DNA from 4 places in the Acetobacter pasteurianus genome. Region 1 is predicted to be linked to each of the others. Evidence: riboswitches for the same ligand, from Rfam matches in the RefSeq annotation. Region 1 holds a riboswitch; each other region holds the start of a gene.
What was found. A riboswitch is a leader RNA that binds a small molecule or an ion and turns the genes downstream of it on or off. The one in region 1 is predicted to bind cobalamin.
Positions count from the first base shown of each region.

Region 2: it holds a riboswitch for cobalamin, as region 1 does, so the genes downstream of both, FCN51_RS20940 (DUF1636 family protein) here and FCN51_RS19835 (carbohydrate porin) in region 1, are expected to answer to the same signal.
Region 3: it holds a riboswitch for cobalamin, as region 1 does, so the genes downstream of both, FCN51_RS21030 (DUF2147 domain-containing protein) here and FCN51_RS19835 (carbohydrate porin) in region 1, are expected to answer to the same signal.
Region 4: it holds a riboswitch for cobalamin, as region 1 does, so the genes downstream of both, FCN51_RS17175 (TonB-dependent receptor plug domain-containing protein) here and FCN51_RS19835 (carbohydrate porin) in region 1, are expected to answer to the same signal.

Region 1 is NZ_CP039846.2:1,359,370-1,364,707, reverse strand. Features, by position in the region: gene FCN51_RS19850 (carbohydrate porin) at 1-457, shown strand, start outside; gene FCN51_RS19845 (CbtA family protein) at 642-1,376, opposite strand; gene FCN51_RS19840 (CbtB domain-containing protein) at 1,400-1,618, opposite strand; gene FCN51_RS19835 (carbohydrate porin) at 1,764-3,356, opposite strand; cobalamin riboswitch at 3,476-3,696, opposite strand; gene FCN51_RS19830 (LysR substrate-binding domain-containing protein) at 3,814-4,761, shown strand; gene gabT (4-aminobutyrate--2-oxoglutarate transaminase) at 4,921-5,338, shown strand, end outside.
Region 2 is NZ_CP039846.2:1,595,914-1,601,251, forward strand. Features, by position in the region: gene FCN51_RS20925 (acetate uptake transporter) at 1-538, opposite strand, end outside; gene FCN51_RS20930 (FUSC family protein) at 676-2,931, opposite strand; gene FCN51_RS20935 (MarR family winged helix-turn-helix transcriptional regulator) at 2,921-3,439, opposite strand; cobalamin riboswitch at 3,593-3,829, shown strand; gene FCN51_RS20940 (DUF1636 family protein) at 4,009-4,437, shown strand; gene cobW (cobalamin biosynthesis protein CobW) at 4,434-5,338, shown strand, end outside.
Region 3 is NZ_CP039846.2:1,619,214-1,624,551, reverse strand. Features, by position in the region: gene dctA (C4-dicarboxylate transporter DctA) at 1-675, shown strand, start outside; gene FCN51_RS21035 (carbohydrate porin) at 1,038-2,630, shown strand; cobalamin riboswitch at 2,708-2,946, shown strand; gene FCN51_RS21030 (DUF2147 domain-containing protein) at 2,989-3,453, shown strand; gene FCN51_RS21025 (sorbitol dehydrogenase family protein) at 3,566-4,240, shown strand; gene FCN51_RS21020 (GMC family oxidoreductase) at 4,262-5,338, shown strand, end outside.
Region 4 is NZ_CP039846.2:796,234-801,571, reverse strand. Features, by position in the region: gene FCN51_RS17185 (LysR family transcriptional regulator) at 1-794, shown strand, start outside; gene FCN51_RS17180 (Na+/H+ antiporter) at 860-2,572, shown strand; cobalamin riboswitch at 2,625-2,857, shown strand; gene FCN51_RS17175 (TonB-dependent receptor plug domain-containing protein) at 2,993-5,152, shown strand; gene FCN51_RS17170 (ABC transporter substrate-binding protein) at 5,152-5,338, shown strand, end outside.

The sequences.
Region 1 (5,338 bases):
GGGCATTCCGCGGTGGGATCGGGGTAACTGGATGGTCTATGGCATTATTGACCAGATGATCTGGCGGCCCTCGCTCCAGTCCCCTCAATCTGTAGGTGTTTTTGCGCGTGCCACAGGCAATGGGGGAGATCGCAACATGATCAGCTTTGCTATTGATGCGGGCATCAACCTCAAGGCGCCCTTCAAGGGGCGTGACAATGACACGGTGGGTCTGGGCTGGGGCATTGGCCGGGCCTCTTCTGGCCAGCGGCGGTATGACCGTAACTCCGGTGCACCTGTGCAGGGCAATGAGAACCATCTGGAACTCACCTATCAGGCACAAGTGATGCCGTGGTGGGTCATGCAGCCGGACTTCCAGTATGTCTGGCATCCCTCTGGCGGTGTGACTGACTGGACAGGTAACCGTCTCGTCGGGAACGAAGCCATCTTCGGCCTCCACTCCAATATCACTTTCTAGGAGAGAGATATAAAAAAGCATTTCCTGCAAATTGATGTTCTAAAAACACAGAACAATACAATGTCAGGAAATGCTTTTTTATAAATGTGCATTACGCACATAAAATCTTTGAAAAGATTTATTTTAGTAGGATTTACGGAAAATAAATTTTCCATAAATCCTACTTATACCAACAACCAAAAAATCAAGCAGTCTTCCGCATGGCACCATTGGGTGATGGTAGGCATTTTTCTGCCAGAGCACCAAAAACCAGCCCCAAAACAGACCACAAAACAATTTGCATACCTATAGATGCTTCTCGAAAACGCCATAGCACTACAGCAGGAAAATTGTCTGGCACTTCATTGATATCTGGCAAACCAAACTGCACCGCGGCAACAAGCACAAGCCCGAGCACAATGCTGCATACAGTCGCGTTCCAACATCCTATCACGTTAGAAAGCGCCCGCCCCACCGACAGAGAAATCATGGAAATTGCAATGGAAAGACCAACCATTGCAAAATACATTTCCGTCCGCAAAGCAATGGTTTCTTCCTGACCTACTGCGGGTGGGTTTGGTGGATATTTTAGATCTGGTATCAGCACAAATGTTAAAAACCCAATACCAGAAAGCAACAATGCCATAGAACGCGGGCTTAATGCTGCAAGGCGTTGGTAAGCAAATGCAAAAACAATTGCAAAAATACCGCCATATGCAGCACCGTACATCAGCACCGCAGTAAGCAGCCCCCAAGATGCCTGCACACCACGGCTTACCATTTCAGGTTCTGGCGCGGCACCAGCTGCAGCATCCTGCGCTGCTTCAAACGCAATGGCCAAAGCCACCTGCGGTTCACCAAAAATCTTTGCAAATACAAAAGAAAGCAATGCAGCCAGAATGCCCGCGACCATGCCGCGGGCTAAAAGACGACCAACCATGAGTAAAACTTTCTTCTAATGCCTTAGTGGCAGGGGAAACCAAGCAGATGGCGGCCATCATGCACAAACTCATGCACGGCGTGTCCGGAAATCAGGGAAGTGGCACCCTGCTCTGCACCCACAAAGTAGAGCAGCAGTGCAGAAACAATCAGGCCGAAAACAGCCCAAGGCAAAATGGCACGAACCGGAATGCTCTGGCCCGCTGCCGCAACCGGCATAGCTGTATGAACGGATGTGTTCATGATGTTGTATCCTTTTTAATAAAGCCTACCGGAGCAGGCACAAAAGAGTTTGAAACAGAACGTCATGGTTTGGTCAGCCCTCATCATAGAATGACAAAGCCTGACAGCAAGAGTATTCCGAACACGCCTGCTGCTCTCCCCGTCCCTAGAAAGTGATATTGGAATGGAGGCCGAAGATGGCTTCGTTCCCGACGAGACGATTACCTGTCCAGTCAGTCACACCGCCAGAGGGATGCCAGACATACTGGAAGTCCGGCTGCATGACCCACCACGGCATCACTTGTGCCTGATAGGTGAGTTCCAGATGGTTCTCATTGCCCTGCACAGGTGCACCGGAGTTACGGTCATACCGCCGCTGGCCAGAAGAGGCCCGGCCAATGCCCCAGCCCAGACCCACCGTGTCATTGTCACGCCCCTTGAAGGGCGCCTTGAGGTTGATGCCCGCATCAATAGCAAAGCTGATCATGTTGCGATCTCCCCCATTGCCTGTGGCACGCGCAAAAACACCTACAGATTGAGGGGACTGGAGCGAGGGCCGCCAGATCATCTGGTCAATAATGCCATAGACCATCCAGTTACCCCGATCCCACCGCGGAATGCCCGTAGTGTCCGCCGCACTCCCTAAAGCCTTGCCCTGATTGTTGTAGCGGTAATCAGGGAATTTGGCCGTATCGTAATAGCCACCCAGCTTGTAGATACCCGGCAGACCGGGGTCCTGAGTGACATGCGACATGTCATCGGGTTGGGGGTTGAGGGCATATTGCAGTTCGGTAATCAGCAGCGCACCGGTGCCCATGTTGAAGTTGGCGCCATCTTCATCATGAGTATTCTGATTGGTGGGATCTGCACTGTTGCCGCCGTTCTGGATGCCAAAGGAGTTGTTGCGATTGCCCGGCGGGTTGTCATCCGCTGCGGCAAACATGAAGGTGAACTTGTCTGAGGGACGATACCGGATGCGAATGGCCGGAGAAGACAGCGGCCAGGATGGCCCACCGGCATACAGGTTGACCGATGGCGCCATGGGCCAGCCGAAGTTGGAGTTCAGATACAAAGCCCCGTAATCACTGATCAGGAACTCGGTATCCAGATCCTGCTGCCCGATCTTGACGTCCAGCTTGCCGTCCAAAAAGGACTGCTGATACCACAGCTCAAACAGGCGTGTGGAACGATCGGCCTCGAACCCGCTGACAGGGTTGAAGTTGGCCAGATGATCCTGCGAGATGGAGCGCCCGCGCAACTGCAGGGCGCTGACATTGAATGTGCCGCCCTTCAGGCCGATCAGCTTTTCCAGATCGACCGTCAGGGTGGGCATGGTCACACCATCATAGGCGGGGCCGGTGCCCGACCCGCTGGCGCCATCAGCCCCCGAGGCCGTGCCCCCTGTGGCATTGCCCCACAGTTCATCCACTTCCTGAATGTCAAAGCTGATGCCGTGTCTGGCCATCCAATCCCGCGCGCCCCACATGTTGCCCAGCAGGTGGTCACTCATGTCTGGCGTGTCATCGCCTTTTTTCTCGGAAGCCGCTGCCTCTGCCGCACGCTGGGAATCCCGCACCGTGGCCGGGTCAATCTGTTCAATCAACGGCCCTGAATTGCCTAAACGACGACGGTCCTGCTCAACCTGCGTCTCTTCACCATGCGCTAGGATGGGCAAGTTGCCCAACACCCCTCCGGCCAGAAGCAAACAATGCAGAGAATACGGAAATCTCTTCCAAATTCTGTTTGTAGGGAAAGGCATTGTTACACTTCACCGCGCAGCATGAAGGTAAAACAACCAAAGGGATTACGAGAAAAACCTGCCAAAAGTGGCGGAGTAAACATAGTACATTATCCACCTCCGGCTCCCTCGCCCGGCGGTTAAACAAGACAACAACGGCAGGTCTCCTGACTTGCGGGTCATGGCACGTTACTCAGCCTTCCCGATGTTGCCACCAGTGGCTGCCGCTTTATACGGCCAAGGAGTAATACGCTCTCCGCCTACAGTTGCGAGGGCAGTTGCCGACTGGGTTCCTGGTACTGGAGCCTCCGGCATTCCCTTTCAAACCCGCTTGCGCGGGACCGTTGTAAGGTGGCGTAACCCTTACCTTATTTTGGCCTTATATTTCAATCTTTGGCTGAATATACGTGCATCACTCTTGCCAGAACTCTCATTTTAACCCACCTGTTTCTCCAGACTTTTCCCTGACTGGCGACTTATGGACCAACGATACCGCATTCCACCTCTAGCCATGCTCAATGCCTTTACGGCATTTGCACGCACGGGCGGTATCAGACGGGCAGCAGCAGAGTTGCGCGTAGATCACGCCGCCATCAGCCGCCACATTCGGGATCTGGAAAATATTCTAGGCACCCCTTTGCGAGATAAGGAAACGGGAACCCTTACACTTGCAGGGCATACCTATTATTCCCGCATCACCCCATTATTGGAAGAACTGGCGACAGCTACAGCAGATATTCGCAACCATACGCCGCCCCTTACCATTACCTGTGCGCATGGATTTGCTTATCATTGGCTGCTGCCGCGGCTTTCCACTTTTCGGCGTGCACACCCTCAACTGGAAATCATGCTGCGCCCGGTAGATGCCAATACGGCGTTTCATGTTACTGGCGTGGAAACAGATAATCATGCCCATATCGGCTATGTACGGGATGATGCTCCGTTAGCCGAGCCACGCAATACGCGCAGCATGATTATTGCACGGCCGGATGTGTTTCCGGTAGCGGCCCCCATCTGCCTGACAGAACTGGGCGGCCAACCCCGCACAACGGCAGATTTGCTGCGCGCGCCCTTGTTGCAGGAAGAAGATGAAGCCGAATGGAAACTTTGGTTTCATGCACAAAATGTTGCCTGCACAAAACTGCCAGCCGCAACGCGCCTGTGGCAGGCCCATATTACATTGGCTGCTGCGCGCGCTGGAGAAGGCATCGCCCTGGGCAATATTTTCCTGCTGGGAAATGATCTTGAAACAGGCCATCTGGTGCGCGTGCAGCCTACGCAAACCCCTTTGCGAGAAGTGGCCTTGGGGGCTTATCTGCTGCGGGCTTCCACCGCCACATGGGAGAAAAAATCCCTCATCACGTTCCGAAACTGGCTTTTGGAACAAGTAGAACTGGAAACCCAGAACACATCCACCCTGCCTTAATGCTGGCAGGCATAGGCACACCAAATATGTACGCGCCAAATAGATGGTGACTTTTTATCACCATAGAGGCAACAAAAAATCTCCTCCCCCTGCCGTGCGAAACATTTTACGGAACAGAAACAACTTTGCCCGCAACATAGTTCCCGGGAGCCCGTATTAATGGCCACGAATAAAGACCTTCTGAACCGCCGCACCAATGCTGTGCCGCGCGGTGTTGCCACCTCCACCCCTGTTTTTGCAGACCGCGCAGAAAATGCCGAAATCTGGGATGTGGAAGGCAAACGCTATGTTGATTTTGCCGGCGGCATTGCCGTTCTGAACGTTGGCCATCGCCACCCAAAAGTAATGGACGCTGTTAAAAAGCAGCTAGACCGTTTTACCCACACAGCTTTTCAGGTTTCTGCTTACGAGCCCTATATTGAACTGGCTGAAAAGCTGAACGCCCGCGCACCGTTTTCTGGCGATGCCAAAACCATTTTCTTCACCACGGGTGGGGAAGCTACAGAAAACGCCGTAAAAATTGCGCGTGCCGCAACTGGCCGTAATGGCGTGATTGCTTTCTGTGGTGGGTTCCACG
Region 2 (5,338 bases), 240 kb from region 1:
TTTCAGCTGCAGCCAGATAGATGGCGGAAAAACCGCAGAACAACCCTTCATAGCCAGCAAACTGGGTAACAACCGGCATGGCCAGCATATCACCCGCGGCAAGCAGGCCGAAAAGAATAGTCAGGCTCAGGAAAATAACCTGATGCGCCCGCGTGGCACGTAGTGTGGCAATAAACATAATAAATGTGAACAATCCCCACGCAAGCAGGTAGCTTCCTACAAGGTTGGGGCTGCTAGCATCTACAATACCAGTATGCGGCAATCCAATAAGTGCCACGAATGACAGCCAGAAAGCACCGTAAGCGGTAAAAGCTGTCATGCCAAAGGTGTTGCCATTACCATATTCCAGCATTCCCGCCAGAATTTGGGCTACACCTCCAAATGTTAGCCCCATGGCCAGAATGGCAGACCCCATAGGCACCAGGTCTGCATTATGTAAATTGAGAAGAACGGTTGTGAGCCCAAATCCCATTAAGCCTAACGGGGCTGGGTTGGCTCTGCGGTATGTCACCGGAGGCGATGTTTCGGAGTATGCCATGCCAGATACTTCTTTTTATGAGTGATGACTTAAACACTAAGCATCTGGATGGGGAGAAGTTCTCTATAAATAGAAAAATTCTGATAAAATTAAATTCATCATCGTGGCTTTTATTTTAGGAAACTTTCTTCTTTATTTTATCCTGCAGAACCCGCACTGACCAACGTAGAAACCGGCGCAGTTGCACCTACCTCATCTACAGAGCGATGGATGGGGCCGTATTTATCATAAAACCCTGGAATAGCCCGGATAATGCCTGCGGCTTGCGTCAGGCAGGAGATGGTTCTGTCCCGCATAAGGTTGGCCCCTTCCTGATCTGTGGTGGTGGCATGAATAACTGCTGCAGCCTGTTCCAAAGCCTCTGCAGTAGATAACGGCGCATGACGCAACATAGAGAAGGCTTTTAAGGCACTTTCAAGAGCAGTGCGGGCCTGCGCATTGAGTTGAACGTGTTCTGCATTCCAGCGTAAGCGTAAGATAAGCCGTCCCAGAGAAAGTGTTGCAAAAGCTGCATCGGTATATCCCTGCCGGTCTATGCCGGAAGGAATAAAGGAAAGGCGCATCATCAACCGTGTGATCTTTTGAAGCTGGAGGCCTTCCCACGCAATCCATTGCACTGGCTTGCGGCTATGGGAAAGAGCCAGTTGTTGCAAACTGCGCGTAAGGGAAGAAACCAGCCGTGCAGCATCTAACCGATGATCTGGTGGTAAAATAACCCGGAAAACCAGTACTAACAGCACGCAGGCAGCCACCATAGTTAGCCAATTATTGGTGAGTGCCAGGTCATTATAAACAATGGGATTGTTGATAGAGAGCAGCATGGTGAAAAACACCGCATACCCAAATGCGCCAATGCTGTAGCGTGGGTGAAACTGCAGCCATACACCGGGTAGCAGAAACAGGCAGAGAGTCAGCCATAAAAGCGGGTAGCCATCTATGCGGGGCAAGAAAAGGGAATGGCATAAAAACCCCATAGGCACTGCCAACATAGTGCCTGTTGCCATCATGGGGCTAGCTTTACCAGCGGAGGGAGCAGTTGAAAGCAGGCTTGAAGCTGCCACCACATACAGGATCAGCATAGGGCCTGCGCTCCAATGGAACACATACCATAACATGCCAGCCAGAAGCGCAATAAACATGCCACGCACGCCATTGCGCAAGGCAACGGGCCATTCCAGATACTGGCGTGTGTAGGAGGATTCACGATCACGGCGCAGGCTTGTCAGATCGTATAGGGCCAGATCTATTTGTACCAGAATATCACGCGTATTATCCAGCGTTGCCAGCAAGCTGGGTGCCGGGTTGTTGCGTGAAAGTTGCTCCAGGTTTTTCAGGCAGTCATGCAGGCAGGCAGATACTGGTGTGGGGTTTTCTAACCAGCCAGGTTGCTCTGTAAGATGCAGAATTTGCTCTAAGGTTTCGGCAACATATTGATGCACAGGGCGTGATTGTGCATCCACTAAAGAGAGATTTAACCAATAAGGATGATAACTGACAATTAGCCCGGTTAAACGATTAAGTGCCAGACGCAGGTTAGAAATACGGGCCTGCATATCGGGGTCATCTGCGGCGGCAAATTCTATGGCAGGAGTTAAGCCTGCCATGCCAGCCAGAAGGCGGCTGCGGCTATCATAAAGGGGCTGTGGCAAACTACGGAATGCTGTGCCCGTGGTTGTGGTATCTGTTATTTCGGAAGGGTTGTTTTCTTCTGCGGCATGTTCTTCCGGTGCAGAAGAAAGGCCTTCCTGCGCATGAAAGTTTTTTGCGTGGAGAATGGTATCACGAAAAGCATTTCCCAGTTTTTCCAAAACGGCGCTGGGCTTGCGAGGGCTTGTTACCATAAACACGCAGGCCGTTACCACCACGCCTGTTACCACGGCAGACAGGCGCCCCATTGCAGACAGAAAAATATTGTCTGGGTCTGCAAAAGCGGGTGCAGCAATAATAACAATTGTATAACCGGTCAGCACAGCAGCATAGGCACGAAAGAAGCGCAGAAACGTGGCAACCATGCAGGCTATGCCTACAAAGACAGAAAGAGCCGCAAAATACAGAACGGGAGACTGCACAAATACAGCCATAATGCCAATGCTGATAACGGCCCCAATAACTGTGCCAATAACACGCCAGACACTTTTGGAAACCATGGCCCCTACAGTTGGGTTTGCCACAATAAGAACAGTTGTGGCTGCACTGAGGGGAGAGTGGAGCTGGAACATAAACGCCAGAAAAACGGCGATGCCGATGCATAAAAACACGCGGGCAGAATAGCCTGCGGTGGCCTTAAAAGTATTCCATTGGGCTTCATCAGAAAAAAAGCCCGGTAAGCAGCGAGACAGCGCAGCGCTAAAGGAAAAGAGCGTATGACTGCTTTGCTCAGATCTAGCGCTCATGATGTGTTTCCAGCATGCAGGAAAGATCATGAATTAAGCTACGCACCTGATCTTCATTAAGGTTCTGGCGAACGTTCTGTTCAAGTTGTGCTGCAATGGTATGGAACAGCGCACATCTTTCCTGCCCAGCAGAAGTGAGCACAAGTTTTTTGGCACGTCGGTCCCGCGTATCCTGCAGGCGTGTGATCAGCTTTTGTTTTTCTAATAAATCAAGAATACGCACCAGTGCAGAGCAATCCACATTCATGGCGGCGGCAAGGTCACTTTGTGTGGCCCCGTCGGGCATCATCATCAAATAAGCCATGGGGCGCATGCTGGCCAATGTCATGCCATGCGGGCGTAAGGCCCGGTCCAGTTGCGTGCGCCAGACTGTGGCTAACCGCATGATGCGGAAAGTAAGTGCCATGTCTGAAAAACGCGTTTCATCCAGCGTGGGCAGAACGCGTGGGGAGGTCATGGAATCCTCATTAGTTAGCGAAAGAATATTTGATATATAAAGTATATTCATACGAATATAACATAGCTGTTTTGCGCGTCAATAATGGAAATAGGGCTGCAAAGCACAGGAACATTAGCGTGAAGCCTAAATCCTGTTTCAGATCAGCAGGCTTTAAAGTTGCAGGATTAAAACTGCGGGTTGAAAGCAAAGGCAGCTTATGCGCATTGTGCGCGGGCTAATGGTGTCCTTTACGGGATGAAAAGGGAAGAACGGTGCAAGGCCGTCGCTGCCCCCGCAACTGTAAGTTACCCATGGTGTTCCGTATGGGCTTTAGGGTCCAATATGCCACTGGCCTTCGTGCAGGCTGGGAAGGTAGGGAGCGCTGATTTATGTTCTGGCCTGTAAGGCAGGGCATATGTGGGTACAAGCCAGGAAACCTGCCATTGGTGCCTGTATGCGTAAGCACGCAGGTAGGCCTTATTTATTAAGTTCTGGCGTTGCTGCTGGCGGGGTGCCCGGCAGGCATAGATGTACCATGGGGTATATTTCCTCTGCTATCTCTGAGGTAGGGGCGCCGGGTTACTGCACCCCTTCAAGTAGCTGTTCTTTTAGAATGGCAGTTCTTTCAGGGATACAGCATGGCCGAAGCATCCGATTCTTCTCAAAAATCACCTCAGAATCGTCCTGTTTTGCATGTGTGCGTTACGTGTCGGCGTGGTGGACCTGCTATGGATCAGCCGCCGGGTGCTCAGTTGTATGCACGCTTGCAGGCTTTGGTGCAGGAAGCAGAAGTTAATGGGCAGGAAGCTCCGGTTCTGTTGCGTCAGGTTCAGTGTCTGGCCGCCTGTGATCGCGGATGCACGGCAGCCATTGCCATGCCAGAGCGTTGGACATGGTTATTAGGGCATCTGGGTGCCGAAAAAGCAGAAGATCTTCTGGCGTATGCCCAGCTCTATGCAAAATCCGCGCGGGGAACAGTTATGCCTTCGCGCCGTCCGGCATCTCTTTCCAATATGGTGCTGGGGCGTGTTCCCGCACAACTTTATGATGAACAGGAGCCTTCATGACAATCGCATCTCGCGTGCCTGTAACCATTATCACTGGTTTTTTAGGGGCAGGTAAAACAACCCTTTTGCGCAATCTTCTTCAACGTGCAGCAGGGCACCGCATTGCCGTAGTGGTGAACGAATTTGGTTCTCTCGGCATTGATGGAGAAATCCTGCGCGGGTGTGGCGTGGAAGGCTGCAAGGAAGATGATATTGTCGAACTGACCAATGGCTGCCTGTGCTGCACGGTAGCAGATGATTTTCTGCCAACTATGGAAGCCCTGTTAGATCGGGCCGACCCGCCTGAGCATGTGGTTATTGAAACATCCGGTTTGGCGTTACCCAAGCCATTGCTCAAGGCTTTTGGCTGGCCAACGGTGCGTAACCGTATGACTGTGGATGGCGTGATAACCGTAGTGGATGCACCTGCAGTATCCACTGGCCGTTTCGCAGATGACCCGGAAGCTATTGCCCAGCAACGTGCGGCAGATCCTTCTCTGGATCATGACAATCCATTGGCGGAGGTTTTTGAAGATCAGATCAACGCCGCAGATCTTGTGGTGTTGAACAAGACAGATCTGCTGGATGCAGATGCGCTCGCACGTGTTGAAGATGAAATCCGCCGTACAGCACCGCGGCCTGTGCAGATTGTACGTGCCACGGAAGGCAAGGTGGACCCCGCCATATTGCTTGGTATTGGCGCTGCGGCAGAAGCAGACCTGGCCGCTCGTCCTTCTCATCATGATGCAGAAGATGGCGAACACGAACATGATGACTTCGAAAGCTTTGTGGTGCGTGTGCCCGAGCAGCAGAGTGTGGAACAGTTTTTAACGCTCTTGCAAGATACAGCACGCCGTTATGATGTGCTGCGCATGAAAGGTTTTGCCGCAGTGACAGGTAAGGCCATGCGTTTGGCTGTGCA
Region 3 (5,338 bases), 260 kb from region 1:
GCCATGGCCTTTACCGTTGGTAAGTTTGGCCTGCATTCCATTCTGCACCTTCTCGCCTTGGTGCTGACATTTTACCTCACTGCCATTCTGTTTGTTGGCGTTGTTCTGGGGGTTGTGGCAAGATTAGCTGGCTTTAGCATTCTGCGGCTGTTGGTCTTTTTAAAAGAAGAGCTGCTGATTGTATTGGGCACCAGTTCTTCCGAATCTGCCCTGCCCGGTCTGATTGCCAAATTGGAACGGGCAGGCTGTTCCCAAGGAATTGTAGGGCTGGTTGTTCCCATGGGCTATTCCTTTAATCTGGATGGAACCAATATTTATATGACACTTGCCGCACTATTTATTGCGCAAGCAACTGATGTGCACCTTAGCTTTCAGGAGCAGCTTGCCCTGCTTCTGGTGGCTATGGTGAGTTCTAAAGGTGCTGCTGGTGTGACGGGAGCGGGCTTTATTACTCTGGCTGCAACACTTTCTGTTGTGCCCAGTGTACCTGTTGGGGGCATGGCCCTGATTCTGGGTATTGACCGTTTTATGTCTGAATGTCGTTCCCTCACCAATCTGGTTGGAAACGCTGTTGCTGCTATTGTTGTCTCACGCTGGGAGAATGCGCTGGATGATACGCAACTTCATGATGCCCTGCACGCGCAACCACAAATTACCAAAACACCTTCGACCTGATTATTATTTTCCGTGGGAAGCTCTCCTAGCTTCCTACGGATTTCTTGCATGCGTATTTTGGAACAAACCTTGTTGTAACATTGTAACTTCGTAAACTTTTTCTTGAATATTCGTTATAACAGAAAAAAATCCTTGAATCTTTCTATTCGTAATTTAGTTTCCATAATTCGTAATAATAAAAACAAAAACAAACGCGGAAACGAGAAAATGTTTGCAGAAATTATAAATCCTGTTTTTTAAAGAGAAAGTTGCCAGCCACCTTTCGCTTTAATCTCTGTATTTCTTCCCCTTGCTTCAGAAATACGCCGTTGCTTCATGCTAACCGCAGGCAATGGCCATTCTTGCGCCATGAGGATCGGGCGATGCCCTTAACTGATATCATTTCAAATTCAGAACAAAAAAGATCATGCTATCGGCAGGATTTTTTATTCATTGCCCGTTTACTCTACGCCGGAACAGTTCTTTTCACATTAGATATTGCTCTTAAAGCTTCCACTGCATACGCCCAGCAGAATGAACCCGCCAAATCTCTTGAGAAACCTGAACTATCTTCAAAACCTATTATCAACGCTGAAATACCGAAAAAACACAAGCGCCCAATAGCAGAAGAACGTCTGGAGGCTTTGTTTAATACAGAAAGTCTTTCCTATCTGTTAAACCACAACAATACAGCGTTACGTAGGCAGGATATCAGCGCAGGCTATTTTGTTGCTGAACAGGCTTTTGGCAATCTGGCCCCCGGCCTTAAACCTTGGCGCGACAGGTTAAGTGAGCACGGCTTTACCTTTGAGTTAACCTATAAAGGTGAAGGCATGGCCAATCTTGCCGGCGGCCTTTCAAAAGGTATGGATTACACGCACGAAATACGTGCCAGCATGCTGTTTGATCTGGGTAAGTTAACCGGTTGGAATCCGCTACAGGGCTGGTACCTGCATGGCATTGTGATGAACCGTGAAGGCCGGCAGGTTGGTTGGGATCATGTTGGGGAAAGAAATGTACTTCTTACAGAAGTATGGAGCATCCATGGCCCTGCAGCGGCTCGTCTGGCAGATCTGTATCTGGAAAAATCTTTCCTCAATAACCGCATCAATATCAATGTAGGGCGCATTTCACTTACGCACACATATTCTACTTCTATTTTGCTGTGTACGTTCATGACCATGTGTTCTGCGCCTATGGCTATAAGAGAACCGGCGGGTTGGAGCGTTTACCCCAAAACATCATGGGGTGGCACAGTACGCTTTCGGCCAACGCATGATCTTATCCTGCGCACTGGTATTTATCGCATCGGCCCTAAAGCACGCGATAACACAGGTTGGGCATGGGGCGATGAGCCTTATACGGGCATCCAAACGCCTATTGAATTAACGTGGGAACCATTTTTTGGCAGGCGCAAGCTTCCCGGTCATTACAAAATCGGCTTTGGCCACGATACGTCACCTTACCCTGACATGGTTGGCACCATTCCCGCCGCTTTTGCGGGATCGGTGCATCCACATAAACTCAAACCGCGTGATACATTTTATATAGAGGCAGATCAGATGGTATATCGCAGCCATGGCGAACACCAAATGGCTGGTGGATATGTATTGGCCGGGTTCATTCATAACACGCCAAGTAACTCTACATTCTCAAACGAATTTTATGCTGGAGCTTCCCTTCTGGGCATTATCCCTCACCGGCCATTGGATCGTCTGGGCGTAATGTATTCCTATTACCAGCTCAGCCCCCGTTTGGCCTACGGGCAACGCATGCAGGAAGCCGCTGGCGTTCCGCTTGGCCCTTATATCAATGGACCACAAACGCATTCCGCGATTCTGGAAGCGTATTACGGCATTCCCGTCACACCGGGCCTGGTTGTGACACCGGAGTTTGAATATATGATGCGCCCCGGAGAAACCTCGGTTATTCCCAATGCGATTCTGGCAGGGCTTAAAGTTATTGCTGCCCTGTAAGGCAAAGCGAGGCGCAAAAACATCTCACCTGCACTGCTTTTCCCATACTGGCACCAAGCCCTCTTATTGCTAGAATACACGCTTGAACAGATGGATGGTGCTGCGCAAGCAGCTTGAAAGGGAATGCCGTGCACGGGTTTCTGCCTCATATTGAAGCAGAAACTTATAGTCGGCAGCTGCTCCCGCAACTGTAAGGGGAGGTTGGACCTGCTGCCGGTTGCGGCTAGCCACTGGCCAGTAAAGCGGCTGGGAAGGCAAAAGGTCTGATAACACCATATTCCCAAGCCAGGAGACCTGCCTCCATCAGGCACATCACACCGGGCGGGATGAACCGATAGCGGCAGGACAAGGCAGTAAAATGTACAAACATGCCTTTAGCTCATTTATAACAGCACTGCTTTTTGCATGGGGCAGCATACCTTCTCATGCTTATGCACAAAGCGCCTCTACACCAACTATAACAGGACAATGGATTACAGAAGACGGCAAAGGCGTGTTCGATATCCATACATGTGGCGATAAGATGTGCGGGAATCTTGTCGGGTTAAACCTAACACAGGATGAAGAGGCTTCTGGCCGCAGAAAAACAGAATGTAACCTTCAAATGCTCAAAGGCTTCCACCCCATGGAAGGCCGGCATGACCATTGGAAAGGCCATATTTTTGACCCTCAAAGCAAAAATACTTACGATGCCATTATATGGGTGGCGGAAGACGGCTCCCTGAAACTGCATGGTTTTTTAGGTTTGGAACTCTTTGGCAGAACAGATACGTGGCAGCCGTTTCATGGCCATATAGGCAATAACTGCCGCATTAACTCTTGAGCATACCTGCCTCAACAGGCCATGAAATAGGTATTATGCCGTTATAACAGGTTGCAAGCTCAGGCCTTCTCTATAAAACCATTCAGAATTTGGAATTCAATATTTCTCCGCAATGTTTCATTCCAACAGAGCGGAGCCCGGCTTTGTAGGGAGAACCCGAAGAATGAGACAAACGCACAAGGGGCAGCCTGTAGCGGAATGGTGTGCATCCCCTAACGCCATGCGCCTGAACAAGCTTTTACGCATGTCCCGGCGAGATGTGCTTTTAGGCGGCATTGGTCTTTCTGTTGCAAGCACAACGGGGGCAGCCCTTGCTGCGGATACCTCTCCTGCCACCCCAAACAATGAAGACCTGTCCGGTTTTATGCAGGTATCCCAGCGCCTGACAGATAGAGATACGCTGAACCCCCAGATTGGTGCTGCTCTGTATGCCAACATCGTGCATGCCAATGCAGATCGGCAAGATAAACTCAATGCCCTGCATGCCCTGCTGGAGCGGGAAAAATTTACAACAGCATCAGCTTTTGCTCATGCTGCGGAAAAATCTGATCCAAAGCTTAAAGATGTCATCCACGAAATTCTAACCGGCTGGTACCGGGGCATTGCGGATGGCCAGGTGGTTGTTTACCGCTCTGCCCTGATGTTCGACATCACCAAGGATGCCGTTTACCCCAAAACCTACGCAACGGGCGGCCCATTCTACTGGACAAGTAAGCCACCAGAAGTTGCACGCCCCAAAGGGCACCCTGCACTTTCTGCTTCCGCCCTTGTTATCGAACCGACCTGATCTTACCGGATACCCCGCCTTATGCCCTCCGAAGAAAATCTTTCAGCCGACGTTGTGATCGTAGGATCAGGCGTTGCAGGTAGTTCTATTGCTAATGAACTGGCGCGTGCCGGTATTTCCGTCATTGTGCTAGAAGCTGGCCCGCGCGTTGACCGCCAGCATTTTGTAGAAAACTTCCGCAATCTGGAAAACAAGCCTTCCTATCAGGGGCCATTTCCGGCTGTCCCTTGGGCACGGCATCCGCCTGATCAGCAAACCCCGAACGATTACCTACACACCACCGGCCCGAATGCCGAAGCCTATCAACAGGTTTACCTGCGCATGATGGGTGGCACTACATGGCACTGGGCTGGTTGTGCCTGGCGCTACCTGCCATCAGACTTTGAACTGAAAACACGTTACGGTCAGGGTCGCGATTGGGCTTTGACATATGATGATCTGGAACCCTTTTACTATCAGGCAGAAGTCATGATGGGGGTTTGCGGGCCAGATCCTGCGGTGGAAGACCTTGGCTCCCCCCGCAAGCAGCCTTATCCTATGGATGCACTGCCCATTTCCTACGCTGCGCAGCAGTTCCGCAAGCTGATTCAGGAAAAAACACCGTGGCGCGTGGTGCACGAACCACAGGCGCGCAACACGCGCCCGTATGATAGTCGCCCAACGTGTGAAGGGCATAATAACTGCATGCCAATCTGCCCTATTGGGGCCATGTATAACGGCAGCTATTCCGTTTACCATGCAGAAGCCGCCGGGGCTAAGTTTATCCCCAATGCTGTGGTGTATAAGATTGAGCGAGACAGCGCGAACAAGCGCGTAACCGCCGTGCATTACTTTGACCCGGACAAAGGATCTCACCGCGTTACGGGCAAGTACTTTGTTATTGCCGCGCACTGCATTGAAACAGCCAAACTACTGCTGCTTTCTGCCGATGAACAAAGTCCCGATGGCGTTGCCAACAGTTCCGGCCATGTCGGCCGCAACATGATGGACCATACAGGTGTGCAGGTAACCTTCATTAGTGGTGACCAAGCCCTGTGGCCGGGCCGTGGACCGTTAGAAACGAACGTGATTGACAATTTCCGTGATGGAAACTGGCGT
Region 4 (5,338 bases), 560 kb from region 1:
TGGGGGCACGTTTGCTTACGCGCACAACACGCACCGTTACCCCCACGCCAGATGGCGCCGCGTTTTACGAACACTGTCTGCGCCTTGTGGCGGATGTGGAGGAAGCGGAAAACCTGTTCCGCCAGAGTGAAAGCGCTGTGCAGGGTGTGCTGCGCGTCAATATGCCCGGCCGCATTGGGCGGCTGATTGTAGCCCCGGCCTTGCCCGATTTTTTGGCAACATATCCCGGTCTTTCGGTAGAGCTAGGGGTAACGGACAGGGCCGTGAACTTGGTGGAAGATGGGTTGGATTGCGTGCTGCGCGTTGGCCCCTTGCAGGATTCTGGCCTGATTGCCCGCCGCATGGGGGAGCTTGAACTCATAAACGTGGCCAGCCCCACATATCTTAAGCAGCATGGCACGCCCCAATGCCCGACAGATTTGCTGAAAGGGCACGAGGCCGTGCGTTATGCCTCCCCCCAGAATGGTCGGGTAGAACAGTGGGAGTGGGAGGAACACGGCCACACCCACATGCTGGATGTGCCGGGCCGCGTAACGGTTAACAGCGCAGAGGCCCTCATTGCCTGCACACTGGCCGGGCTGGGGGTTATTCAGATACCCGCTTACGATGTGCGCTCTTACCTGCACACAGGCCAGTTGGTGGAAATACTGCCCCAGTGGCGTGCGGCCCCATTGCCTATGGCGCTGCTTTACCCGCACAGGCGGCATCTTTCCATGCGGGTGCAGGTGTTTGCTACATGGTTGGAAGAGCTGGTGCGCCAGCAGGTTTTGCGCCCTGTTTCCGCTATTCCGTAAAGCGAGCGTGTATGTGCAGAATGTCCGTTGCATAAACACCTAAACACGCCCAAAGAGCGCAGGCCATGTTGACCATAGAAAACATTCTGCTGCTGCTTTTGCTGGCGGCAGTCAGCAGCCTGCTTGTTGCCCTGTTTAAACAGAAGGTGCCGCAGCCGGTTATCCTTATCATTCTGGGTGTGTTTGCTGCGGTGGCGGGCATGCATGTCAGCCTGCAGCCAGACATGTTCATGTTTGTGTTTCTGCCGCCATTGTTGTTTGCAGATTCATTTCGCATGCCATTGCGTGAGTTTGCAGAACTGCGCGGCCCCATTCTGTTTCTGGCCTTTGGGCTTGTGGTGCTCAGCACGCTGGTATGTGGCTATGCCATCCACTGGATTGTGCCAGAGCTGGGCCTGCCCATCTGCTTTACACTGGCGGCCGCACTTTCCCCCACAGATACGGTGGCGGTTTCCAGCCTTATTGAAGGGCGCAAGGTGCCCAACCGGCTGTTGCAGATTTTATCGGGCGAGGCCCTGTTTAATGATGCCTCCGGCCTTGTGTGCTTTCGCTTTGCCATGGCCGATGCCCTTACGGGTGAGTTCTCATACAGGCAGGCTTTTGGCACATTCTTAATGGTGGCGCTGGGTGGTCTGCTGGTAGGCGCTGCGGTGGCATGGCTGGCTGTTAAGCTCAACCGCGTGCTGGTGCGCCGTGGGTATGATGATCCGCAATCCCAGATCATCTTTGTGCTGCTCTTGCCGTTTTTAATGTACGCCGCGGCAGAAGCGGTTGAATGTTCGGGCATTCTGGCCGCCGTGGCAGGCTGCATGGTGCTCAAACTTTCCGGCATGATAGAGGACACCGCCACTTTTACCCGCCTGCAGGCCACAACAGTCTGGAACATTGTCAGCTACGTTTTTAACGCGCTTATCTTTTTGTTTCTGGGCATGCAGTTGCCAGAACTTCTGCAACATGGCGTGGCGCTGGGCCATAAATACGATGTGGCCTTGTGGCAGGTTGGCCTGTTTGTGGTGCAGATATACGCCATCATGCTGGCCATGCGCTTTGCAGGTGTATGGACATCCGTTTTTGGCCGTTGGGTGGTGGCGCGCATTGGCAGCCTGCCGTTTGAACCCACAGGTTTTGCAGGCAGCATGTTGCTGACATTCGCTGGCGTGCGCGGGGCCGTTACGCTGGCGGCTGTGCTTTCCCTGCCAGAAGGCACAGATGGCACGGATGCCTTTCCCATGCGCGATGCCGTGGTGGTGGCCGCTACAGGCGTAATTGTTCTCTCCCTGTTGGCAGCCAGCGTGTTCATCCCGCTGTGCCTGCGCTTTTTGCCGCAGGAAACGGTGGACAAGAACGCGCAGGAAGAAAACATGGCCCGCCAGAAGCTGATACGCGCAGCCCTTGCGGTGCTGACAAAAGCGCGGGCGCAACCGCCAGTCCCCACCCCCAAAGGCACAGCACTTGCCAAGCCGGAGGGGCAAAATGCCGCAGATGAAGCCCTGCGGCAGGAGGTGATAGACCGCCTGTACCAGCTTTATCACAGCCGTTTGGAAGAAGAGGACGAAACGCCGCGCATCACGCCGCTAGACCGCAGCCGCGCGCTACGCCATGCGCGTATGGAACTGGCGCTGCGCCTGCAACTGCTACGGGCCGAACGGCAGGCCATGCGGGATATGACATCACGCAGCGAGATCAATGACCAGACAGAATGGAAGCTCCAGCAGGAACTGGATTATGAGGAGCAGGTTATTCGCTCCCAGTCCCAGCGCCTCCCGCGTGAAGCCTAAAGCCAGCCGCCGCGCTGGGGTGTGCTTTTGTTGACAAGCCACCCCCAGCCTGTAAACCACACCGCATGATGGTTTCCCCCCTAGGGGAATGAAAAGGGAACCGGGTGCCCGCGCCATTGCCTGCAATGGTTTTGCGATATTCCCGGGCTGTCCCCGCAACTGTAAGCGGCATGGATGTGCACACACAGCGCCAAGCGCTGGCCCACTGGAACAAACCTTTCCGGGAAGGGGTGCCACAACCGAAAAACCGCAAGCCAGGAGACCTGCCATCAGCACACAGTTGCAGACGGGGCATGTCAGCCGGGGTGTGCTGGCAGGCTGGGCAAGCGGTCAGCCAATGGGGTGGTTTGTGCCCTGTGGTGGAAAAAGCCGGGCCAAGTCTCGTGGCAACGCTGTTAAACCGCGAGATTGCCTTAACCCATGCGCCTAAAAACTCTTTTGCTTACTGGCTCTTCCCTGTTGCTGGTAGAAACCACTGCCGCTATGGCCGCAGATGTTGCAAACCCCACCACATCAACGGGTAAAAACACTGTTGCTGCCAAAGTGGCTTCCACCGCTCCGGCGCAAAATGCGCCTGTTTCTACCGGGGCGGAGGGCACGCAGGCTGTGCAGGCCCGCAGCACACAGGCTTACCCGGATTACGTTACGGTAAGTGCAGCACGCCACCCCATGCGGGCGGATGAAATTGGCACGGCCATGACGATTGTGACCGAACAGCAGATCCTCACCCAGCAGCGCCGTACGCTTACAGATATTCTGGCCCGCCAACCGGGGTTGAATGTGGTGCGCTCTGGCGGCTTTGGCGGCACCACCTCCATTTTCATGCGCGGCAACAATGCCAACGAGGTGAAAGTGCGGCTGGATGGCATGGATATTAACGATGGCAGTTCCACCTCTGGTGCGTTTGATGCTGCTCAGTTTGTAACCGATGGCATGGGCCGCATAGAAATTCTGCGCGGGCCACAAAGCGGCCTGTACGGGGCAGATGCCATGGCCGGGGTTATTGATATTACCACAGCACAGGGGCAGGGCAGGTTTACGCCTTTTGTGCGGGTGGAAGGTGGATCTTACGGCACGTTTAACCAAGTTATGGGCGCGCGCGGCAGTAAGGGAAAGTTCCATTACAATGTTGAGCTTTCCCATTACCGGCAGGATGGTTTTCATGAAATCCCACGCTATATCGGCCGCTATTTTGGCGCAGACAAGGAACAGCGCCACCGGGGGGACAGAAACGATAACCGCTCCGCTAACATTCGCCTTGGCTATGATGTCACCCATAATTTTGATCTGGGGCTCACGGCTCGGCTGATTCAGAGCAACCTGCACACCTACAGCGCCTATAATATGGAAGATGAATATTACAGCCGCCTAGGATATTACGGTGATGTGGGAAGCGAGCGTGAACACACCACGCAAAATCAGGCCATTGTGCGGGGCACGGCGCATCTGTCCTCCTTCGGGGGCAGGTTCGATCAGGTGATTGGTCTGGGGTATATGACGGGCCGCAGAAGCTGGACAGAAACCGGCACCACGCTGGAAGGCGATGCCTTGCAGTATGACCCCACATATTACCGCACCAGCCGCATTAAAATAGACTGGCACGGCACTGTTAATCTGGACAAATATGGATCTCTGCTTGTGGGGGCAGAGCATTTTCATGATACGTTCAATTCCAGCCAAGGGGGGAGTGCAGCATCTTCCACACCGTTCAGCACCAGTGCGGGCATGGATACTACAGCGGGCTACGGGCAGTATCAGGGCAACTGGAACAAGATTTTATATGGCGCGGCCAATATCCGGTATGATGCCAATTCCCGCTACGGCAATTACGTGACGTGGCGCGTGGCTCCGGCCATTCATATTCCGCACAGCGGCACGGTTATCAAGGCCAGTGCGGGTAGCGGCTTTCATGGTCCTTCATTGTATCAGCTTTTTGCCAATCAGATTTCCACCAGCTATGCGGAAAAGGGTAACCCCAACCTGCGGGCCGAACGCCTGATAGGGTATGATGTGGGCGTGGAACAAACCTTGGCGCATGATAAACTGCATTTTGGGGCCACATGGTATGAAAACCACGTGCGCAATCTTATCCAGTCTGTCAGCTCTTACGAAAATTACTATTCCACCTATTCCTACAATAACGTGGCCCGTGCGCGCATGTATGGCGTAGAAGCGTATCTGGACTGGAAAGCGCTGGATACGCTGGATTTCAACCTGAACTATACATGGACCCACGCGCGAGATGCCTCTACCGGCCAAGCCCTCCAGCGCCGCCCGCAGCACAAGTTCAACTTTAACACCACATGGCAACCGGTGGATGGGCTCTCGCTTTCGGGCAATATTCTGTATGTCAGCGGTTCGCGCGATACGCCGGTTATTTCCGATACGTACCAGTATTGCAGCACATGCGGCAAAGACCACGGATATTTCACCATAGATCTGGCAGCTAGTTATAAAATCAACCGCTATGTTACCGTATTTGCGCGGGCGGATAATCTGCTCAACCGCCAGTATGAAAGCCCCATAGGCTACCTTCAGCCCGGCCGCGCAGGCTATGGCGGCTTTACGCTGAATTACTGATGCAGCTTTCCGTCTTCCTTCGCCGGGTGGTTGTGTGTGCATTGGGTGCAGCCCTTGCAGTGTTTGCACCCGGTGTGGCACGGGCGGAGCGTGTGGCATCGCTCAACCTGTGCACAGATCAGCTGGCCCTTATGTTGGCAAACCATAAGGATATTATAGGCGTATCCACCCTTGCGCGGGATTGTA